One region of the Microbacterium sp. OR21 genome, then DNA from elsewhere that is predicted to be linked to it. Evidence: predicted binding sites of a transcription regulator. Region 1 holds the regulator's gene; each other region holds the start of a gene.
What was found. Region 1 encodes LexA, which represses DNA repair genes until DNA is damaged. Its sites were predicted from a motif close to TCGAACANNTGTTCGA; they were not measured.
Positions count from the first base shown of each region.

Region 2: V2S04_RS01895 (DUF222 domain-containing protein) is a predicted target of LexA. The motif match lies at 2,735-2,750, and genes of this name have one in related genera.
Region 3: V2S04_RS10715 (DUF222 domain-containing protein) is a predicted target of LexA. The motif match lies at 2,852-2,867, and genes of this name have one in related genera.

Region 1 covers NZ_JAZEXJ010000004.1:32,058-37,221, forward strand. Annotated here, with positions in the region: gene hisH (imidazole glycerol phosphate synthase subunit HisH) at 1-331, opposite strand, end outside; gene hisB (imidazoleglycerol-phosphate dehydratase HisB) at 328-930, opposite strand; gene V2S04_RS12700 (histidinol-phosphate transaminase) at 927-2,009, opposite strand; gene V2S04_RS12705 (LysM peptidoglycan-binding domain-containing protein) at 2,064-2,444, opposite strand; gene lexA (transcriptional repressor LexA) at 2,749-3,435, shown strand; gene metE (5-methyltetrahydropteroyltriglutamate--homocysteine S-methyltransferase) at 3,500-5,164, opposite strand, start outside.
Region 2 covers NZ_JAZEXJ010000001.1:398,432-403,595, forward strand. Annotated here, with positions in the region: gene V2S04_RS01890 (MATE family efflux transporter) at 1-1,154, opposite strand, end outside; gene V2S04_RS01895 (DUF222 domain-containing protein) at 1,256-2,659, opposite strand; gene V2S04_RS01900 (DUF1992 domain-containing protein) at 2,834-3,391, shown strand; gene V2S04_RS01905 (NYN domain-containing protein) at 3,431-4,165, shown strand; gene V2S04_RS01910 (M13 family metallopeptidase) at 4,357-5,164, shown strand, end outside.
Region 3 covers NZ_JAZEXJ010000003.1:442,053-447,216, forward strand. Annotated here, with positions in the region: gene V2S04_RS10700 (SNF2-related protein) at 1-1,699, opposite strand, end outside; gene nusB (transcription antitermination factor NusB) at 1,750-2,160, opposite strand; gene efp (elongation factor P) at 2,163-2,726, opposite strand; gene V2S04_RS10715 (DUF222 domain-containing protein) at 2,878-4,122, shown strand; gene V2S04_RS10720 (alpha/beta hydrolase) at 4,097-4,621, opposite strand; gene V2S04_RS10725 (hypothetical protein) at 4,532-4,777, shown strand; gene V2S04_RS10730 (SDR family oxidoreductase) at 4,808-5,164, opposite strand, start outside.

The sequences.
Region 1 (5,164 bases):
TCACCGTGCCCGGCCACTCCCCCAGGCCGTCGGCGGGACGGCCGCGCTCGACTCCGCGCGCGAACATCACCTGCATCCCGACGCAGATGCCGAGCACCGGCCGTCCGCCGGCCAGACGTCGATCGATGATCTCGTCGCCGCCGTGCGCGACGAGCGCGTCGCGCACCGCGGCGAACGCGCCGACGCCGGGCACGAGCAGCCCGTCGGCCTCGAGCGCCCGCCCGCGGTCGCGCGTGAGCTCGACCTCGGCGCCGGCCGCGGCCAACGCCTTGACGGCCGAGTGCACGTTGCCGGATTCGTAGTCGAAGACGACGACACGGCGCGCGGTCACAGCGCGCCCTTGGTTGACGGGATGCCCTCGACGAGCGGGTCGAGGGCCTTGGCCTGCCGGAAGGCGCGCGCGAAGGCCTTGAACTCGGCCTCGGCGATGTGGTGCGGGTCGCGGCCTCCGATCACGCGCACGTGCACGGTGAGAGCGGCGTGGAACGTGATGGCCTCGAAGACGTGACGCACCAGGGATCCGGTGAAGTGACCGCCGATGAGGTGGAACTCGAACCCGGCCGGCTCACCCTCGTGCACGAGGAACGGGCGGCCTGAGATGTCGACGACGGCCTGCGCGAGCGCCTCATCGAGCGGCACGAGCGCGTCGCCGTACCGGGAGATGCCGGCCTTGTCGCCGAGCGCCTCGCGGATGGCCTGCCCGAGCACGATCGAGATGTCCTCGACCGTGTGGTGCGCGTCGATGTGCGTGTCACCCGTGGCGCGCACGGTGAGGTCGGTGAGGGAGTGCTTCGCGAAGGCGGTCAGCATGTGGTCGAAGAACGGCACGGAGGTGTCGATGTCGCTGCGGCCGGTGCCGTCGAGATTCACCTCGACCTCGACGGTGGACTCGGAGGTGCTGCGGGTACGACGTGCGGTGCGGTCGGTCATGACGACGATCCAATCGACGCGAGGGCTTCCAGGAATGCGGTGGTCTCGGCTTCGGTTCCGGCCGTGACGCGAAGGTGGTGAGAGATGCCGACGTCGCGGACGAGCACCCCCTGGTCGTAGAGCGCCTGCCACACCGCCTTCGGGTCGTCCACTCCGCCGAACAGCACGAAGTTCGACCACGATGCGTGCGGCGTGTAGCCGAGGGCCTCGAGAGTGGCCGAGATCCGATCGCGCTGCTCGACGATCTCGTCGACCATGCGAAGCATCGTCGACGAGTTGCGCAGCGCGGCGACGGCCGCGGCCTGGGTGAGAGCGCTCAGGTGGTACGGCAATCGCACGAGGCGCAGCGCGTCGATGAACGCCGGGTCGGCGGCCAGGTACCCGACGCGGGCGCCCGCGAACGCGAACGCCTTGCTCATCGTGCGCGAGACGGCGAGCCGCGGACGGCCCTCGAGCAGCGTCAGCGCCGACGGCGCATCGTGCGGGGCGAACTCCTGGTACGCCTCGTCGACGATCACCACGCCGCGTGCCGCCGCGTAGACGGCCTCGATGACGTCGAGACCCAGCGGCGTGCCGGTGGGGTTGTTAGGCGAGCACAGCAGCACCACGTCGGGGTCCGCCTCGCTCACCTGGCGTGCCGCGTCCTCGGGGTCGACGGTGTAGTCGTCGTTGCGGGTGCCGGCGATCCAGCGAGCGCCGGTGCCCTGCGTGATCAGCGGATACATCGAATAGGTGGGCGCGAAGCCGAACGCCGCGCGGCCGGGGCCGGCGAACGCCTGCATGATGTGCTGCAGCACCTCGTTCGAGCCGTTGCCCGCCCAGATCTGCTCGGGCGTCAGACCGTGCCCGAGGTAGTCGGCGAACCCCTCGCGCAGCGCGGTGAACTCCCGATCCGGGTAGCGGTTGACGTCACGCAGCGCGAGCGCGATCTCGTCGAGGATGTCGCTCGCGACCTCGTCGGGCACCGGATGGGTGTTCTCGTTGACGTTCAGCGCGACCGGCAGCGGCGCCTGCGGAGCGCCGTACGGTGTGAGCCCGCGCAGATCGTCGCGGAGGGGCAGCTCATCGAGTGATGTCACGTACTCCATCGTAGGCCGCACGCCGCCGGCACCGTCGCGGATGACGGCTCGTTCTCACTCGGAGTAGGCGGTCGGGATGGCGATGGACGCGCCGACCTGGATCATGCCGGAGCTGAGGTTGTTCAGGCGGGTGATGTCGTCGATCACCTCGCGCGGGTCGACGCCGGGCGCGGCCTCGGCTGCGATCGACCACAGGGTGTCGCCCGGCAGCACCGTGACGGTCTCGAACGCGGTCGGCTCGCTCTCGCCCGATGCCATGGCGGTTCCGCCCGCCAGCAGCGACGCGGCGAGTACCGCCACGACGGGCGCTGCGGCGAGGGTGGCGAGCACACGGCGGCCGCGCGCGGTGAGGCGCAGACGCGTCGCGACAGAACGTCCGTCGGCAGCGGCCGGGACCGAAGCGGTCAGGGGGGCCTGGATGCTGATGGTGCTCATGTGATGCTCCTCTTCACTCTCCCCGCCGGTGAGGCGGAAGTGGTGCAGCTTTCGCATCCGGCATCCGGCCGGGGATGCCGGATGCGAAGCTACGTTCCGAACTTATCTTCGATATCGAACATCTGTCAAGAATTCTTCGAATACTCCGGCGAATCTTCGTCGACACGCTCGAACAGATCTTCCGTTTTCCGCGCGAACTCGGATACGGTTTCGATGAAGTCAGCCCACCACGGGCCACCGACATTCGAATCGGATCCCCGCGACGACGCGGATCCGCACCGCATGAGGGCATGAAGGAGCACCGATGAGCGAGACCACCGAGAGCGCAGCTGAGGCTCCCCGCACGCGGCGCCGGAAGAACCTCAGTCCGAAGCAGATGGCGATCCTCGAGGTCATCCAGACCTCGATCGCCCGCTACGGATATCCGCCCAGCATGCGCGAGATCGGCGACGCCGTCGGCCTCAAGTCGCTCTCCAGCGTCACCCACCAGCTCGGACAGCTCGAGCTCAGCGGCTACCTGCGCCGCGACCCGGGCAAGACGCGCGCCATGGAGGTGCTGATCGATCTGCCCGGCACGGGCGCCGAGAACCCGGCAGACAGCGCTCCCGCCGTGGGCGACGCCGCCCTGGTGCCCCTCGTCGGGCAGATCGCCGCGGGCGTTCCGATCACCGCCGACCAGCAGGTCGAGGAGATCTTCCCGCTGCCGCGTCAGCTGGTCGGCAAGGGCGACCTGTTCATGCTCAAGGTCAACGGCGAGTCGATGATCGACGCGGCGATCTGCGACGGCGACTGGGTGGTGGTGCGCACCCAGAACGACGCCGAGAACGGCGAGATCGTCGCCGCGATGATCGACGGCGAGGCGACGGTGAAGACGTTCCGCCGTCGCGGCGGCCACACCTGGCTGCTGCCGCGGAACTCCGCCTTCGAGCCGATCCTCGGCGACGAGGCCGTCGTGCTCGGCAAGGTCGTGGCGGTGCTGCGCGCGGTCTGAACTCGGTGCGAATGCGAAGAGGCTCCCCGTCGGCGGACGGGGAGCCTCTTCGTACGGAGCGGGATCAGGCCGGGACGATGACGTCCTCGCGGACGCGCCGCGTCGCCTCGACGATGTTGCGCAGCGACTGCACCGTCTCCTCGTAGGCGCGGGTCTTCAGACCGCAGTCCGGGTTCACCCACAGCTGCCGCAGCGGCAGCTCGTCGACGGCGCGGCGCAGCAGCGCCTCGATCTCCTCGACGCTGGGCACGCGCGGCGAGTGGATGTCGTACACGCCCGGGCCCACGCCGTGATCGAACCCGAACCGGGCGATGTCGGCGACGACCTCCATGCGGCTGCGTGCGGCCTCGATCGAGGTGACATCGGCGTCCAGCGCGCGGATCGCGTCGATGACGACGCCGAACTCCGAGTAGCAGAGGTGCGTGTGGATCTGCGTGCCCGCCTGGGCGCCACCGGTGGCGAGGCGGAACGAGCGCACCGACCAGTCGAGGTAGGCGGCCTGGTCCGCGGCCTTCAGCGGCAGCAGCTCGCGCAGCGCCGGCTCGTCGACCTGGATGATGCCGATGCCCGCGGCCTCGAGGTCGGTGATCTCGTCTCGCAGCGCGAGCGCCACCTGGTTGGCGGTCTCGCCGAGCGGCTGGTCGTCGCGCACGAACGACCACGCCAGGATCGTCACGGGACCGGTGAGCATGCCCTTGACCGGCTTGGTGCTGAGCGACTGGGCGTACGAGGCCCACGACACGGTGATGGGCGCCGGGCGCGACACATCCCCCCACAGGATCGAGGGGCGCGTGGCGCGCGACCCGTAGGACTGCACCCATCCGTGCTGGGTGACCGCGAAGCCGTCGAGGTGCTCGGCGAAGTACTGCACCATGTCGTTGCGCTCGGGCTCGCCGTGCACGAGCACGTCCAGCCCCAGCTCCTCCTGCAGCGCGACGACCTGATCGATCTCGCGGCGCAGGAAGTCGTCGTAGTCGTCCGCCGGCAGCTCCCCGCGCAGGAACTGCGCGCGCGCCCGGCGGATGTCACCGGTCTGCGGGAACGACCCGATGGTGGTCAGCGGCAGCGCGGGCAGGTTCAGCGCCTGCTGGGCGGTCTCGCGCTCCTCGTACGAGACGCGGGAGAATTCAGCCTCGGCGATCTCGTGACCGCGCACGGCGCCGTCGCGCACGCCGGGGGCGTCGCGGCGATCTGCGAGGGCGGCGGATGCCGCGTCGAGGGCCTCGGCGATGGCATCCCGACCCTCGGCCAGGCCCTGCGCGAGGGTGACCACCTGACCGACCTTCTGGTCGGCGAACGCGAGCCACGAGACGAGGCGGGCATCGAGGGCCGTCTCGTCGTCGATGTCGTGCGGCACGTGCAGCAGCGAGGTGGAGGTGGATGCCGCTACAGCGCCCGCCCCGAGCGCGCGGAGTCGCTCGAGTTTCGCGAAGGCGGCGTCGAGGTCGCCGCGCCAGATGTTGTGCCCGTCGATCACACCGCCGACGAGGGTCTTGCCGTCGAGGGCGGGCAGCGCTGCGGGCAGCTCGCCGCGGACGAGGTCGATGCCGATCGCCTCGACGGATGCGGCTGCCAGCACGTCGAGGGTCGCACCGAGCGCGGCGTACGGGGCCGCGACGAAGATGGCAGGGCGCTCCTCGGCCGCGCCGAGCACGGCGAGCGCGCGGTCGGCGGCGTCGGCGAGCGTGGCGGGGTCGACCGGCAGCGACTCGCTGACGAGTGCGGGCTC
Region 2 (5,164 bases), on a different contig from region 1:
TCGTCGGCGCCCATCAGCACGCCGTCGAGCACGAACACGATCCCCGCGACGGGCTGCGCGACGGCGAGCACGAGGAACGCGGGCTGCACGAGCGCGCCGATCTCGGCATCCCCGGTGAAGACGACGCCGATCACCCCCGACAGGGCGGCGATGGCGGCGCCGACGATGACGCCGAACCATGCGCCCCACGCGACCGTGCGGCGCAGCACCCGGTGCACCTGTTCGAGGTCGCCCGAGCCGAGGCTCTTGCCGATCATCGCCTGGGCGGCGATGGCGAGGGCGTCGAGCGCGAACGCGGCGGTCGAGAAGATGGTGAAGGCGATCTGCCACCCGGCGAGCTCGCGTGTGCCGATGCCGGTCGCGACGGCGACGGTGGCGAGCAGCGCGATGCGGAGGCTGACGGTGCGCAGGAACAGCCATCCGCCCGAGCGGGCGGTGCCGCGGATGCCGCTGCGCTGCGCCTTCACCGAAGCGCCGTGCCGGAGGGCGAGGCGGCGGATGACGACGACGTAGGCGGCGACCATGCCCCACTGCGCGGTGACGGTGCCGAAGGCGGAACCGGCGATGCCCCAGCCGAGCCCGTAGATGAAGATCCAGTTGAGCACGGCGTTGGCGCCGAAGCCGAGCCCGGCGATCCACAGTGGGGTCATGGTGTCCTGCATGCCGCGCAGCAGTCCGGTGGCGGCGAAGACGATGAGCATCGCGGGCAGGCCCCACATCGAGATGGTGAGGTAGGTCTGCGCCTCGGTGGAGACGGCGTCGGATGCCCCGAATGCGGCGATCAGCGCAGGGCTCGCGAGCGCTCCGGCGGCGGCGAGCACGGCGCCGAGCCCGAGGGCGAGCCACATGCCGTCGATGCCTACCGAGACGGCGTCGCCAGGATTGCCGGCGCCGAACCGGCGGGCGACGGCGGGCGTGGTGGAGTACGCGAGGAAGATCATCAGCCCGACGATCGTCTGCAGCACGGCGCTGGCGATGCCGAGGCCGGCGAGGGGCGACGTGCCGAGGTGGCCGACCATCACCGAGTCGAGGATCAGGAAGGCGGGCTCGGCGACCAGCGCGCCGAGCGCGGGCACGGCGAGCCGGAGGATCTCGCGGTTGAGCGCGGGGGACGGGGATGCGGGGGAAGGCGCGGGGGATGCGGTGGATGCCACCTCACGAGCCTATGGGGTGGGTCGGACGCGGTCCCGCGGGTGAAGTCACGCGGGTGCGGTCCCGCGGGTGAGGCCACGCGGGTGCGGTCCCGCCGGTGAGGTCAGGCGGCGATGTCGTAGCGGGCTCTGCCGCCGGGGCGGGGTGTGCGGGTGGGGTCGATGTGGGGTGGCGGGATGAACCACACTCGCCCTCTGGTGCCGGAGTGGGTGTCGGTGTTCTCGATGCGGATTTCCCAGGCGTTGTCGTGGATGCGGTGGTGGCAGGTCGAGCACAGCAGGATGCCGTTGTTAAGGTCGGTGGGTCCGGTGTCTCGGTTCCACCAGTCGATGTGGTGCACTTCGGTCATGTTCGGTGGGAGTCCGCACATGGCGCATCCGCCGTCTCTGTCGACGAGGGCGAGTTTCTGAGCCCTGGTGAACAGGCGTTTCTCGCGTCCCCAGTCGAGGATCTCTCCGGCGCTGTCGAGCACGCAGGGGATCACCCCACCGGAGGCAGCCATCCGCCGGATCGCGGTGACGGAGATCGGCTGATCGAGCGCGTCGATGCTTCCCGCTCCCGTGCCCGCTTCGAGGTCCGTGGCGTTGATCCGCACGATGACGGTGGCGCCGCTGACGGGCATCCGGCTGTCGCAGTCGAGCACGTGGGCGCAGAACAGGGCGAGGGCGTCGGCGCGCATCATGGTGACGGTGCGCCGATCGGCATCGACCCCATCCGCATCCACCGCATCGGCATCGACCCCATCCGCATCGACGACGCCGACGTCGGCCATGTTCTTGCGGGCCTGGAACTGCGCGGTCACGTACCCGTCGATCGCCGCCTTGATGGCGGCGCCTTCTTCGACGGGAGTGATCAGGTTCAGGCGCAGCATCCCGTCGCGTTCGAACATGCTCAGCGACCGCGCCGCCCGGCGCTCTTCCTCCCGCGCTTCGAGCCGGTCGGCTTCGAGCACGGCTTCGGCGCGCTTGACGAGTCGGCGCACGTCATCCAGCGACAGCCCGACCGCCCGGTCGACGAGTTGCTGCTCGACATCCGCCACAAGGCCTTTGTCGGCCCCGATGCGGGCCCGGTCGAGGAACTCCACAATCACTGCCGCCCCGGCGCCGCCCAACCGGCCGGAGGTGACGGCACCCTGCACGGCCGGGTACTTCGCCGGGGCGGGTTCACCGAGCAGGTTCTGCCGTGGCGCGATGGCTTCCCCGACCTTGACCAGCCGCGCCGCATCTCCGGCGCTGGTGCCGGTGGTGGTCGCGATCAGCTGCGCGGTGTTGCGGAACCCCTGCTGCTTCGCCAGCGAGTCCGCTCCCAGCTCTGGCCGGGATTCGTGCGCGATGGCCGCGGCCACGTCGGCCTGAAGCGCATCCAGCGCCCGCCGCGCCGAGCCGATGGCGCGGGTCATCGACACGAGGTCCGACCGGTCCAGGTCGGCCGCGGAGCCGGCATCCGCCCACACCCCGGCGAGGGCCGTGACGGCTTCTCGCAACGGGTCCAGAGCGGGTGCTGACATGTGAAAAGCCTAAACGCCGACCAGCCGCAAGTCAAGCAAAACTACGAAGAAAACTGTACCACTTCTCCACGACTGTCGAAACTATATGCGAAAGCATCCACCCCTCCGATGAGAAGGAAATCTACGCCCGGCCACCGACGCCCGCGTACGCTGGATCGCACGGAGGTGCCCGCCATGTCTGACGCGATGAGCAATGCCGCCCGCTACCGCGCGCGCCGCGACGCCGGCCACGGTATGGAGGCCGAGCCGGAGAACGAAGCGCCGACGGTGCTGAACTCGCAGAGTAAGGCGGAGTTCGTCGAGACGGCCATCCAGCTCGCGATCCGTCGCGGCGAGTTCGACAACCTGCCCGGCGCCGGCAAGCCGCTCGAGGGACTCGGCACCCACCATGACCCCGACTGGTGGATCCGTCGCAAGATCGAGACCGAGAATCTGTCGGGTCTCGGTCCTCCCGCGCTCATGCTGCGCGTCGAGGATCGTGAGCTCGACGGCGAGCTCGATCAGCTCGGCCGCGAAGAGGATGTGCGCGGTGTGCTCGCCGACTTCAATCGCCGCGTGATCGAGGCGCGCCGGCAGCTGCTCGGCGGCCCACCGGTGGTCACGCAGCCGCGCGACGTCGAGGCGGAGGTGGCGGCCTGGCGCGAACGCCGGGCGGCGCGGCAGGCGGATGCCCGCGGCGAGACAGCTCCGGATGCCGAGCCGCGGCGCGCTCGACGCTGGTGGCGGCGCTGATGCGACGCGTCTGCTATTACTCGTACTGTGACCGATCGGATGCCACAGAACCGTGACCTTCTCGCCGTGCTCATCGATGCCGACAACGTGTCGCCGACGAAGATCGGCGCGGTGCTCGCAGAGATCGCGAGCATCGGCACGGCATCCGTCAAACGCATCTACGGCGACTGGACCCGCCCGCAGCTCAGCACGTGGAAGTCGGCGGCGAGTGAGCACGTCATCCAGCCGATCCAGCAGTTCGCGAACACCGTGGGGAAGAACGCGACCGACAGTGCACTGATCATCGATGCCATGGACCTGCTCTACACGGCGCGCTTCCAGGGCTTCTGCATCGTGTCGTCCGACAGCGACTTCACGCGCCTCGCCGCTCGTATCCGAGAAGAGGGCATCACCGTCTACGGCTTCGGCGAGAAGAAGACACCCGAGGCATTCCGCAACGCCTGCGACCGGTTCACCTACCTCGAGGTGCTCGACGAGCCGACAGCCGAGCGCGCCTCCGAAGTGATCGAGGCGGTACCTCAGGGAAGACTGCGCGGCGACACCAAGCTGATCTCCGGGCTGCGCACGAGCATCACCGCTGCGTCCGATGAAGACGGCTGGGCGAACCTCGCAGCGGTCGGCGGTCTGCTCCGCAAGCAGCAGCCGGACTTCGACTCTCGCAACTGGGGCTACGCGAAGCTCTCTGAGCTGGTTCGCGCGACGGATCTCTTCCTCGTCGAAGCGCTGCCCGCCGGAGGTCTGCGGATCAAGGACCGGCGGAAGTCCGGCGGCTGAGTTCCGCGCCGATCGATCCGCGGATCCGCGCGCCTCGCCGGTTCAGAGATGGGAAACGCCGGTGCGGATGCCCGGTCACCGGCGTTTCCCATCCCTCACCGCGCTCACGGCGGCGTGCACCACGGCGCCCACCCGCGCGAGGCCAGGTCGCCGCGGGCCCGAGGTCGGCGCCGCCGCATAGGGTGGAGGGCATGACCGACGTACTGCCCTCCGGCCTTGCCGTCTCCGAGTTCAGCTCCGACATCCGCCCGCAGGACGACCTTTACCGCCACGTCAACGGCGCGTGGCTCGAGGCCGCCGAGATCCCGGCCGACAAGGCGCGCTGGGGGTCGTTCCACATGCTCGCCGAGCAGGCCGAGAAGGACGTCCGCGAGATCATCGTCGAGTCGCAGGACGCCGCCGAGGGCACCCTCGAGCGCAAGGTCGGCGACCTGTTCCGCAGCTTCATGGACACCGATCGCATCGCCCAGGTCGGCCTCGCGCCCTTGCAGGCTGAGCTGGCGAAGGCCGACGCGATCGACAGCATCCCGTCGTTCCTCGAGACCGTGGGCACGCTCGACCGCGACGGCATCGCCGCGCTGATCGGCGTCTTCATCGAACCCGATCCCGGTAACCCCGAGCGCTACGTGCCGTTCGCCGTGCAGGCGGGCCTGTCGCTGCCCGACGAGAGCTACTACCGCCTCGACAGCTTCGAGGGCACCCGCGCCGCCTACCGCGCGCACCTCGAGCGCATCCTCACCCTCGCCGAGATCGATGACCCGGCGGGCCAGGCCGACCGCGCCTTCGGCCTCGAGCACGAGATCGCCGGTCATCACTGGGACAACGTGGCCTCCCGCGACGCGGTGAAGACCTACAACCTCAAGACCTGGGACGAGTTCCAGTCGCTGGTCGGGGTCGACCTCGCCCCCTGGCGGGATGCGGTGGCGGCGGCGAACCCGAGCGCCTTCGACGAGCTCGTGGTCTACCAGCCCAGCTTCTTCGAGGGCCTGGGTGCGCTGC
Region 3 (5,164 bases), on a different contig from region 1:
CCCGCAGCTGTTGCAGGGCCGGGTGCGCCAGGGAGAAGTAGGTGCCGTCGACGAGCATGAGCTTCGTGCGCCGCATGCTCAGCGCGGTGAACAGGGGCGTGAACGGGATCGAGTGCCCGTCGATCTTGACCAGGACGCCGAGGTCGAACCAGTCGGGATCGGTCGACTCGACCGTCGACACCGAGATCTCGGGGGTGCCGGTCAGCTCGCGGTACCGGGTTCGACGACCCGTCACGACGACCTTCACCGTGGAGGCCTCGAACGCCGGCAGCACGTGCGCAGCCCACTCCGCCGCGCCGAGCTGCTCGAGCTCTGCGCGATGGCGGAACTCGTCGCGCGTCGCACCCGCCCAGATGGCCTCGATGTCACGGAGGCATCGGCGCTCGGCATCCGGATCGCGGAACCGTTCTTGGCCGGTGAGCGCGACCGAGCCGTGGCCTGCATACTCCCACTCGAATCGGTAAGAGACGCGATGCCCGCTGCGGAACGCCACGCGCAGCACCGGTTCCGGCGCGGCGAGCGATGGCAGCGCCAGGTGGTCGGCGGCCGTGACGTTCGTCTGCCTGGCCAGCGCCGGATACGCCTCGGCGACGAACTGCTGCCGGTCGTGCGGCGGCACGTCGATCGGGCCTGCGGCGCCGAGCGCGTTGAGCACCGCAGGGGCGAGCGGCACCTGGGCGACGGCGACCTCGATGCGGGTGCCGACGAGCTGCCAGCGGTACACGCCGATCCGGCCGATGGGGCGCAGGGATGCCGCGGCCGCCGCTTCGCCGTCGACCGTGGCGTCCACGGCGATCGCGAGCCCTCCGCCCTCGCCCGGCTCGATGCGCAGGCCCACCTGCGCTGTTCCGGCGAGAGAGACGCTGGTGTGCTTCTGCGTCGGGACGATCGGGATGCCGAGGTCGGCGAGGACGTCGAGGTGCCGCCACAGCAGCGCCGTCTCGACGCGATCGAGCGCTATCCAGTCGCCCGCGGTGCCGGACAGCAGCGAGTCGCGGGCGATGTTCAGGAAGTCCGTGAACCATCGCGCCTGATCAGCGCGGAAGCGTCCCGACGAGCGCCGCACCGAGTCCCAGGAGGCATCTCCCTGAATCCAGCGGCCCGTCGACGCGCTGCGCACGAGCGGTCTGACGCAGAGCAGGATCTCACCGTGGTCGCCGGCGAGGTCGCGGGGCGTGGCCGCGTGCAGAGCGGCGGGCCCCCACCGGTCGAAGGAGTGGCGGGGACGAACGCGCACTTCGATGCCGAGGGCGAGGGACGGCTCGTTCTGCGCCGTGTCGGACGCGTTCAGCAGCGCACGCCATGCCGGCGGCGGGACGGGACGGGCGAAGGCCCCGAACTGCTCCCAGGGCTCGCGAGGAGGCGGTGGCGCCACAGCCGGAACGGCGGGCGGCAGCGGTTCCGCTCGCGCAGGTTCGTCGGAGTCGGCTCCGACGAGGACCGCTGCGATCGCATGCTTGCATGCGGAGGCGACCGGGCACGTGCAGCTGGTCGTCATGATCCGCTGTCCGTCGAATCTCACGCGGCAGCGATAGGGAGCGCGTTCGCTGCCGAACACTCTGGCGCTGAGCGTCTGCGAGGCGGCGTCCCACCGGGCGTCGACGACGCGACCGCGATCCGCATAGTCGAGGCCGCGCTGGTACCCGCCGTCTCCGCCCAGAGCTCGCAGCGCGGTGGCGGTGGGACGAGGAGAGCTCATGGCAGCATCCTCCCCGTCACCACCGACACGCGCTCAGCGTGGGCCGAGAATCAGATCGAGCGTGCGATGCGGGCGAGCACGCCGTGCACGAACGCGCCGGAATCCTCGGTCGAGAGCTCCTTGGCGAGCTCTACGGCCTCGTCGATGGCCACAGCCGTCGGCACCTCGTCGTTGTAGACGATCTCCCACGTGCCGATGCGCAGCAGGGCGCGGTCGACGGCGGGCATCCGGTCGAGCTTCCAGTCGTTGCTGTGCGTGGTGATGTGCTCGTCGATCTCATCGCGGTTGTCGATGATGCCGTCGACGATGTCGCGGGCGTACAGCCAGGAGGCCTCACGTGCGGGTTCGCTGGCGGCGCGTTTGGCCGCCGCGGCGAGAACCACCGAGAGCTCCTCGCCGCGCACGTCAGCCGAGAAGAGGATGTCGAGGGCGCGCTTGCGCGCCTTGGTACGGGCGCTCAAGGTCAGTCGTTGACCCGGCCGAGGTAGTCACCCGTGCGGGTGTCGACCTTGACCTTGGTGCCGGTCTCGAGGAACAGCGGAACCTGGATCTCGTAGCCGGTCTCGAGAGTGGCGGGCTTGGTGCCGGCCGACGAGCGGTCGCCCTGCAGGCCCGGCTCGGTGTAGGTGACCTCGAGCACGACCGAGGCGGGGAGCTCGATGTAGAGCGGGTTGCCGTTGTTCAGCGCGATCTGCACCTGCTGGTTCTCGAGCATGTAGTTCTTGGCGTCGCCGACGGTGGCCGCGGGGACGTTGATCTGGTCGTAGTCCTCCTGGTCCATGAAGACGAAGCTGTCTCCGTCGGTGTACAGGTAGGTGAAGTCGCGGCGGTCGACGTTCTCGATCTCGATCTTGGTGCCGGCGTTGTAGGTCTTGTCGACCGACTTGCCCGTGACGACGTTCTTCAGCTTGGTGCGGACGAAGGCGCCACCCTTGCCGGGCTTGACGTGCTGGAACTCCACGACGCTCCAGAGCTGTCCGTCGATCTTGATGACGACGCCGTTCTTGATGTCTGCAGTGGATGCCATGGTGATGGGGGTCCGTTCATTCAGAAGCTTCGAGGGCCCGCGCGGGTGCGCGCAGAGGTGGCCGAGAAGCAATTCTATCGGATGCCCTGAAATGGACGATGGGAGGGCGGTCACCCTTTCCTTATTCGAAGTTTTGTTCTATACTGGAGGCATGGTCATCGACGAGGAGCTCGGCCTGATCCCGCAGACGGCGGGTGATGTGCTGGGGGTGCTTCTGGATGATGTGACGTGTTCCGAGGTGGATGCGAATCGGTCTGCGGCTCGTCAGGCGCAGCGCGTGGCCGAGGCGGTGCAGTTCGCTCGTCGGCATCCGGAGATCTACACGATCGACGCGGACGTGCAGATGGCCGAACGGTCGGTGGTTCTGGAGCTGTCGCTGCGGTTGCGTATCTCGCAGGAGCGGGTGCGCGAGCTGTGCGTGGTGGCGGAGACCGCGGCGCGGGATCTGCCGCTGCTGTGGCAGCGTGCGCGCGACGGGTTCGCGTCGATGCACAACGTCGGCGTGGTCGTGACAGCGGCGGGCCCGCTCGCCTGCCCGGCGGATGCCCCGCAGCCGGTGCGGGATGCGCTGGCCGCTGCCTTGTCACGGGTGGATGAAGCCGCACAGGAGTGGGTGCTGACATGCTCATCGGCGGTGCTGCGCCAGCGGGCGAAGAAGCTCGTCGACCGGATCACCGGCGACACTGCGGCGCGCCGGCACACCCGCGCGATGTCCGACCGGCACGTCAGCGTCTCCCCCGCCGGCGACGGGATGTCATGGATCACCGCTCTGCTTCCCACTCACGAAGCGGTCGCTGTGATGCAACGCCTGACCGCCACGGCCAAGCACACCCAGAAGGACAAGCGCGACGGCAGAACGCGAAATCAGATCCGCGCGGATCTGTTCAGCGGGTGGCTGCGCGGCGTCGGCACGCCGACCGCGGTGAAGACGAAGCTGTTCGTCACCGTGCCCGTCCAGCTGCTGGCCGGCGAGCCCGTACCCGTCGAGCAGGCCTCGATCGTCGGCGGCGACAGCATCGACCCGCTCACCGCGAAGCAGCTCTTCCTCGATGCCCGCGGCTTCCGCCGGGTGATCACCGACCCCCTCAAAGGCGTGATCATCGACATGGACCGCCGCACCTACCGCCCCACCCGAGCACAACGCGACTGGCTCACGCTGCACCACGGCACCTGCTCCCGCGACGGATGCACCCGCCTCGCCCTCGACGCCGACCTCGACCACGACCGCCCCTGGGCCCGAGGCGGAACCACCGACCTCACCCAACTGCGACCCCTCTGCCCGCGCGACCACACCATGCGACATCGCACCCGCATCCGCTACCGCACACGCCCCGATCGCTCGGTGCAAGCCATCACCCCCACTGGGTACATCAGCACCGCACCACCACCCTTCTGACGACCGAGTGCGGCCGATCGACTCTCAGGCGGTGAAGACTTCGGGAAGAGCATCCACGAACTCGCGGAGGTGGCTGTACCAGACGGTATGTGCTGCGCCGGGGATCTCGCGCACGTGCACACCGCGACGAGTGAGATCCGCAGCAGCCTCCTCGGCTGCGGAGCCGCCGGTCGTTCTCGTACTGTTCGATGAGTGCTTCGCGGTCCTGACCGCCTCGAATCAGCATGCCGGCGTCGACGTAGACCGCAGTAGTCGGGCGCAACCGACCCACGGCTGCCGCGAGAACCGATCCGCCGTACGAATGGCCCATGGCGACCGTGAGAGGGCCCGAGAGGCTGGTTCTGACCGTCTCTACCACCGCGTCGGCAGCCGCCGACACCGAAGTCGCCTCGTCCCGGGGTGACAATCCGTGACCCGGCAGGTCGACTGCGAGCACTCTGTAACCGCTGTCGATCAGGCGATCGGTAACGGCACCCCAGCTCTTACTCGAGCCGCACATGCCGTGCACCAGCAGAGCGCTTCGCGGCCCTCGGCGGAGCTGCCCGTGCGCCCGGTCGACCACTTGTGGAAGGGCCTGATCATGCTCACCAACCTCACCCCGGGAGAGTCCGATTTCGCACGTCGCGTGTTGCAGGAGCTCCTCGGCCCGGAATGATCCGGGCGCGCTGACTTGCCGGGCGGGACCTCAGAACCGCGCCGAGAATCCACCGTCGGTGTGCAGCAGCTGCCCGCTGATCCACCGGCCCTCGTCGGACAGCAGGAACGAGGTGATCCCTGCGATGTCCCGCGGCGTGCCCGAGCGACCGAGCGGATGCTGCGCGGTCAGGGCGCGGCGAGTCTCATCGTCCATCCAGCCCGTGTCGATCGGCCCCGGATTCACGACGTTCGCAGATATCCCGCGCGGCCCCAGCTCTCGCGCGGCGGAGATCACGATGCGATCCAGCGCACCCTTCGACGCCCCGTACGGCAGGTTGCCCGTCACGTGATCGCTCGTGAACGCGACAATCGCTCCCCCGGTTTCACCGGCCTGGCGCGCGAAGGC